3 regions of the Shewanella sp. MF05956 genome follow, and region 1 is predicted to be linked to each of the others. Evidence: predicted binding sites of a transcription regulator. Region 1 holds the regulator's gene; each other region holds the start of a gene.

Region 1 (2,277 bases):
CTGGCAATTGCAGCATATTGCGTCCATGACTGCCAAGGATCTTAGGAGCTTGGTAAAGCACAATATCATCCGCTAAATTTTGTGCTACAAATGCACCCGCTAACGTTGAACCAGCTTCGACTAACACTGAATTGGTTGTGTTGCCTAAATACGTTAACAAGGCCAACAACGGGATTCTACCTACCGAGTCACACTCTAGAACTAAAAAAGACACATGCGCTGGAAATGTCGCTTTGACTTGCTCAGGATATTCACGACACGAGACCAATAAAATCGGGCTCAGTATAGAAAATAATTGTGGCGTTGCCGTTAGTCTTGCACGGCTATCTAATATGACTCTTAGAGGCTGAAAAATGTCATTCGGGTTAAGACGAGTTGTTAACTCACCTAATAACTCAAAACGGACATTTAAACTGGGATCGTCAATTAGCACGGTTTCAACGCCAGTAATTAACGCACAGTGACTGGCTCGATACTTTTGCACATCAGCACGAGCAGCGCTGCCTGTAATCCATTTTGATACGCCATTAGATAACGCTGTTTTTCCGTCTAAACTGGCAGCCACTTTAACCGTGACCCAGGGTAAACCGGTTTTCATGCGTTTCATAAAACCCAGGTTAAGTGCATAAGCTTGCTCAGTGAGTAACCCCACATCCACTTGAATGCCGGCCTCTCTTAACATTGCAATACCACGACCAGACACTTCAGGATTGGCATCTGTCACTGCGACGACCACTCTAGCAACCTTGGCATTTATCAAGCCTAATGCACATGGCGGCGTACGCCCATAATGACTGCAAGGCTCTAATGTTACATACGCTGTTGCACCCTGCGCAGTTAATCCATTTTCATTAACCATCTTTAGGGCGTTCACTTCTGCGTGTCCCTGGCCGGCACGTTGGTGATAGCCCTCACCGATAATCTGTCCATCAGCAACAATCACACAACCGACACATGGATTGGGCCGCGTGGTATAACGGCCTCGCTCTGCCAGCATAATGGCTCGGCTCATCATTTCAATATCGACGCTAGACCCGTTAGACATGGTTATCACTCTCGTTTGATATCATGTTAAGCACACAAAATAGAATTCAAAAAATTAGCGTTTAGTCGGTGATTATTTTTGCAGCTTGGCAATCGCTTCGCCAAATTGAGAGACATCTTCAAAAGCACGATAAACCGAAGCAAAGCGAATATAAGCCACTTTATCTAAGCTCATTAATTGCTCCATCATCAGATTACCAATCATTTCAGAGTCTACTTCACGTTCACCTGTTGCGCGCAGCGTTGATTTAATCTTAGTCAGAGCTTGATCAATTTCATCAATGGATACTGGACGTTTTTCCACTGCACGCAACATACCGCCGCGCAGCTTATCTTCGTCAAACGGTTGTCTGGTGCCATCACGTTTTATCACTCTAGGCATGACTAATTCAGCACCTTCAAATGTGGTAAAACGTTCATGACATTCGGTACATTCCCGGCGACGGCGTACTTGATGGCCATCGGTCACTAATCGAGAATCGATAACTTTGGTGTCGGTCGCGCTACAAAAAGGGCAATGCATTGAACCTCCTGCAGAAAACAAAATGGCCGCTAAAATTAGCGGCCATTAAAGTTTATCCTATTTGTTGAGCAAGGTTAACCTAAACCTCAACAGCAATAGTGATTAACCGTATACAGGGAACTTAGCACATAACGCCAACACTTGGCCTTTAACGCGCTCAATAACCGCTGTGTTAGATGCATCATCTAAAATGTCGCATATCCAGGTTGTCAGCTCTTTCGCTTCAGCTTCTTTAAAGCCGCGACGCGTAATGGCTGGTGTGCCGATACGCACACCTGATGTGACAAACGGTGAGCGTGGATCATTTGGTACTGAGTTTTTGTTAACCGTAATGTTGGCACTGCCTAAAGCGGCATCGGCTTCTTTACCGGTTAAATCACGACCGATTAAATCAACCAACATTAAGTGGTTTTCAGTTCCGCCTGAAACGATTTTGTAACCGCGCGCTAAAAATACTTCAACCATGGCTTTGGCATTTTTAACCACTTGCTGCTGGTATACTTTAAACTCTGGCTCTAATGCTTCTTTAAATGCAACCGCTTTGCCCGCGATAACATGCATTAATGGGCCACCTTGACCGCCAGGGAATACCGCTGAGTTTAGCTTCTTATACAAGTCTTCATCATCAGCCGCAGAAATAATAATGCCGCCACGTGGACCCGCTAAGGTTTTATGCGTTGTTGAAGTCACAACGTGTGCATGAGGCACTG
Region 2 (2,277 bases), on a different contig from region 1:
ATCTCAGTTTAGATGATGCCGGGTTTAGTGCTCAGCCACTGGATAAAATGCGTCATGCCGCATCACACGGCAGTTTGTTTTTAGTTAAAACAGCAATACCCGATGCCGATGAAGCACTGCAAGTGCGTATTCAACAAGGTTTATTACAGCATTATGGCCGTATCAATGGCGATCACAGCCGTTTATTCGATAACTTACCTGAACTACTGACATTATTAGACCAGCAAGGCATTCCTTATGGTGTGGTTACCAATAAGCCTGCTCGGTTTGCTCGTCCATTGGTCGAAAAGCTTGGGTTAACCTATCAGTTAAAAGCCATGATCAGCGGCGACAGCACTCGCCATGCCAAACCCCACACCGCACCGATGTTGTTAGCTGCACAACAAATTGCCATGCCACCTGAACATATTTTGTATTTAGGTGATGCAGAGCGTGACCTCGTCGCGGCGCACAATGCAAACATGCTTGGAGGCATAGCACTTTGGGGTTACTTATCGGCCTCAGATACGCCAGATTTATGGCCATCGAAGCATCAATTTGAACATGGTGCATCCTTGAGGCAATTTTTTAGCGAATAACCCATTTATCATCAGGCCATATCAACGCATGAGAACATGGTTACAGATGAATTTGTCAGTTTGTTGTAGCCAACCATCCACTTTTTTATCTGCGGATCAAATACAGCAAAAGATCAATCTAAAAATGGACATAATTTTTTGATCGCTGCTTATTTTAGCGATCAAAATTTTCTAATCTATCGCATAAAAAAACATCAACCATGAAAAACACTATATAAATTTGGGCTCTAGGGTTAGCCGTTACTAACCCTGCTCTTTATCCTCAACTTATCCACAAGAAGTTAATGTAATTGTGGCTTGCAAATCAGCTCAAACCTCACTATCTTGTATCTCAGTTTATAAATAACACCATATCTTGTGTGTGGGTGACAATCAAAACACTACGCTGTGTGGGTATTAAAGTGTAGATGTTTACTGAACGTACAGTAGATGTACATTGCCGTAAGTGGCATTCAGGATGATTGTTTTAACATGGAACTGTTTTGTGATTTGTTCTGATCGAATAAAGTAACACTGCATCCTGAACGCGATCACATGACCGGATATCGAACCAAGGCCTCTCTTCAATGAAAAGCAATATGACAGTCACTAAACGCAGTGGCGAACGTGAAACTATCGATTTAGATAAAATTCACCGCGTGATCACTTGGGCAGCCAAGGGATTAAAAAACGTTTCTGTATCTGAAGTTGAACTTCGATCTCACCTGCAGTTTTTTGAAGGCATTCCAACAGAAGCCATTCATGAAACCATTATTAAAGCCGCTGCCGACTTAATCTCGCCAGAATCGCCAGATTATCAATTCTTAGCAGCTCGCTTAGCAGTATTTCATTTACGCAAAAAAGCCTTTGGTCAATTTGAACCACCTAAGTTATATGACCATGTGACGCGTCTAGTGGAAATGGGCAAATATGATAAGCATATTTTGGCCGATTACACGCGCGAAGAAATTGAAACATTAGACACCTACATCGATCACTGGCGCGATATGAACTTCTCTTATGCTGCAGTTAAGCAATTAGAAGGCAAATACCTAGTGCAAAACCGTGTGACTCACGAAGTCTACGAAAGCGCTCAGTTCTTGTATATTTTAGTGGCAGCGTGCTTATTTGCGCGTTACCCAAAAGAAATTCGTCTGAAGTACATTAAAGACTTTTATGACGCGACGTCTCTATTCAAAATTTCATTACCTACACCTATCATGTCTGGCGTGCGCACTCCAACACGTCAGTTCAGCTCTTGTGTATTAATTGAATGTGATGACAGCTTAGATTCAATCAACGCGACCGCATCGTCTATCGTTAAATACGTCAGCCAACGTGCTGGTATTGGTATTAACGCTGGTCGTATCCGTGCGTTAGGTAGCCCAATTCGTGGCGGAGAAGCATTCCACACTGGTTGTTTACCTTTTTACAAGTATTTCCAAACTGCGGTTAAGTCGTGTTCTCAAGGCGGCGTTCGTGGCGGTGCAGCAACACTTTTCTATCCGTTATGGCATTTAGAAGTCGAGTCGCTACTGGTGCTTAAAAACAACCGTGGTGTTGACGACAACCGTGTTCGTCACCTTGACTACGGTGTGCAGTTAAACAAATTAATGTACCAGCGTTTGATTAAAGGCGAATACATCAGTCTATTCAGCCCATCAGACGTGCCAGGTCTTTACGATGCTTTCTTTGAAGACCAGGTAGAGTTTGAACGTTT
Region 3 (2,277 bases), on a different contig from region 1:
ATCTTTAATCGCAAATACCAATTTAGGGAACACTGCTGTTTTGCGGTTTTTTCCAAGGCCAGCCATGCGCACTGTGAGCATCGATTGTTGGATTAACCGCGATTCCCATGAGGTCCCTAATCCAAAGCCAAAGGTCACAAAGGGTGTTTGTCCGTTAGCGGTATGTAAGGTGTTGACCTCATACTCTAAAGACTGGAAGGCATCGTGACATTCTTTCTCGGTTTGCGTCATCGCAAAACCTTCTTCATCGGCTACTTGCCACTTTTTCGCCACTGCAAGGTGTTTTTGATAACTTTTTTGCACAAACTCAGCTAACACTTCATCGATGCGATTAATGGTTGTGCCACCATAAATATGGCTCGCCACCTGGGCAATAATTTGCGCCGTGACCGCTGTCGCAGTCGAAATGGATTTAGGCGTGTCAATTTCAGCATTACCCATTTTAAAGCCATGAGTTAACATGCCTGCTAAATCAATCAACATACAGTTAAACATCGGGAAAAATGGCGCGTAGTCTAAATCGTGATAATGGATTTCGCCTTTTTCATGGGCGGCGACCACATCTTTTGGGAGCAAATGCGTTTTGGCGTAATGCTTAGCCACAATTCCGGCTAACAAGTCACGTTGAGTGGGAATCACCTTGGCGTCTTTATTGGCATTTTCGTTTAAAATGGCACTGTCAGACTGTTCAACTAAGCCACGAATAGCGCAATTTAATTTACTTTGTGCTTCACGGTGTTTATCGCGATCATGGCGATATTCAATGTAATGGCGCGCAACAGATTTGAATGGACCCGACATTAACAAGACTTCAACGGCATCTTGTAAGTCATGAATATCTACCTGGGCTTTATCAGCCATTTGCGCTTGTACCGTTTCAGCCAATTCAAGTGCATATTTGTGATCTGCTTGCCCCGCAGAATCCATTGCAGCCACTACCGCATCTTTAATACGACTTGCGTCAAACGCAGTACGGCATCCGTCCCTTTTCACCACAACAAGCATACAATCCACCTTTTCAGAATGCCGCAACAAACACCATATATCGGCGCAGCAGTATCAATAAACACTATATGCTGTGTATTAGGCGCTATATTGGGCGAAGCTTCTTTGATCCAGATCATAAGAAAGCAGACTGATGGGTATAACATTAAGCGAGGTAGTCAAACACTAAATTGGCGAGAGGCAGGCCACCTCACTACCTGTGGCCTGCTGTAAGAAATTAATGTCCTGCTAACGTTGCTTTAAGTAAATGGGCAATATCGTGTACCGCGGCCTCACCCGCTTTAATGGCTTCTTTAGCACGATGAAACTCCATTGTGCCAATATCAAACACTTCAGGCACGATGCAAATATCTGGTGGCTCACCCATTAAACGAGACCGTTTATGGCGCTGCTCTAAAATGTCCATCGACTGTGACATCACCGCGATCATTCCTGGATGAGACTTGCCTCCTCCGAGCGAAAATTTATCGGTCAAGCCGCTCATATAATCTTTGCCTTTGCCCCACAAATCCATAAAGCCTGATTCTAACTGCTTTTTCTCTTCTATCGGTTCAGAAGGTTTAGGCACGCGGCTTTTGACTTGTTCAGGCAACATGTGCATATGGCCGCGGCGATGACCATTTAAGTCAACTGCAATAACAATATCGACGCCCATGGCACGGCACAAAGACACCGGCACAGGATTAACCACCGCACCGTCGACTAACCAGCGGTGGTCTTGTTGTACTGGTGGTAAAAAACCCGGCATCGAGCACGATGCTCGCACGGCATGGCGTAAATCTCCTTCTCTAAACCAAATTTCCTGACCAGAATATAAATCAGTCGCCACTGCGGCAAAGGGCCGCTTGAGCTGTTCAATGTTAAGATCGCCAATACGGCCCGCTAAAACATCAAACACTTTTTCACCACTGATTAAGCCGCCTTTACGCCAACCTAAATCCATTAATCCGAGCACATCCCAACTAGAGAAACCGCTCACCCAGGTTTCAAGTTCGGCTAAATGATCATTTGCGTATGCCGCGCCCACTAATGCGCCCACAGAGCAACCGGCTATTTTATCTGGATAAATATCTAATGCGGCTAAGCCTTTTAAGACCCCAATATGCGCCCACCCTTTTGCGGCGCCGCTGCCTAATGCTAATCCTACAGTCAGCTTTGTCATCGTTAATCCTTTCAAGCGAGGAATTTATTCACACGTCATTACTCATTGAATCACTTGTTGATGTTCAAAATCAAAATTTCAACCTAAATGAGTGATGTCAAAAAATAGCA

What was found. Region 1 encodes NrdR, which represses ribonucleotide reductase genes. Its sites were predicted from a motif close to AAACACNANATNTNGTGTTT; they were not measured.
Region 2: the regulator NrdR is predicted to act here: its motif matches at 922-941, upstream of nrdA (class 1a ribonucleoside-diphosphate reductase subunit alpha).
Region 3: the regulator NrdR is predicted to act here: its motif matches at 1,065-1,084, upstream of nrdD (anaerobic ribonucleoside-triphosphate reductase).

What each region holds. Positions count from the first base shown of each region.
Region 1 covers NZ_JCAYNV010000002.1:157,679-159,955, forward strand. The annotation lists gene ribD (bifunctional diaminohydroxyphosphoribosylaminopyrimidine deaminase/5-amino-6-(5-phosphoribosylamino)uracil reductase RibD) at 1-1,045, opposite strand, end outside; gene nrdR (transcriptional regulator NrdR) at 1,118-1,567, opposite strand; gene glyA (serine hydroxymethyltransferase) at 1,670-2,277, opposite strand, start outside.
Region 2 covers NZ_JCAYNV010000005.1:138,236-140,512, reverse strand. The annotation lists gene AC19MX_RS07460 (HAD family hydrolase) at 1-578, shown strand, start outside; gene nrdA (class 1a ribonucleoside-diphosphate reductase subunit alpha) at 1,145-2,277, shown strand, end outside.
Region 3 covers NZ_JCAYNV010000001.1:62,296-64,572, forward strand. The annotation lists gene nrdD (anaerobic ribonucleoside-triphosphate reductase) at 1-1,005, opposite strand, end outside; gene rssA (patatin-like phospholipase RssA) at 1,223-2,167, opposite strand.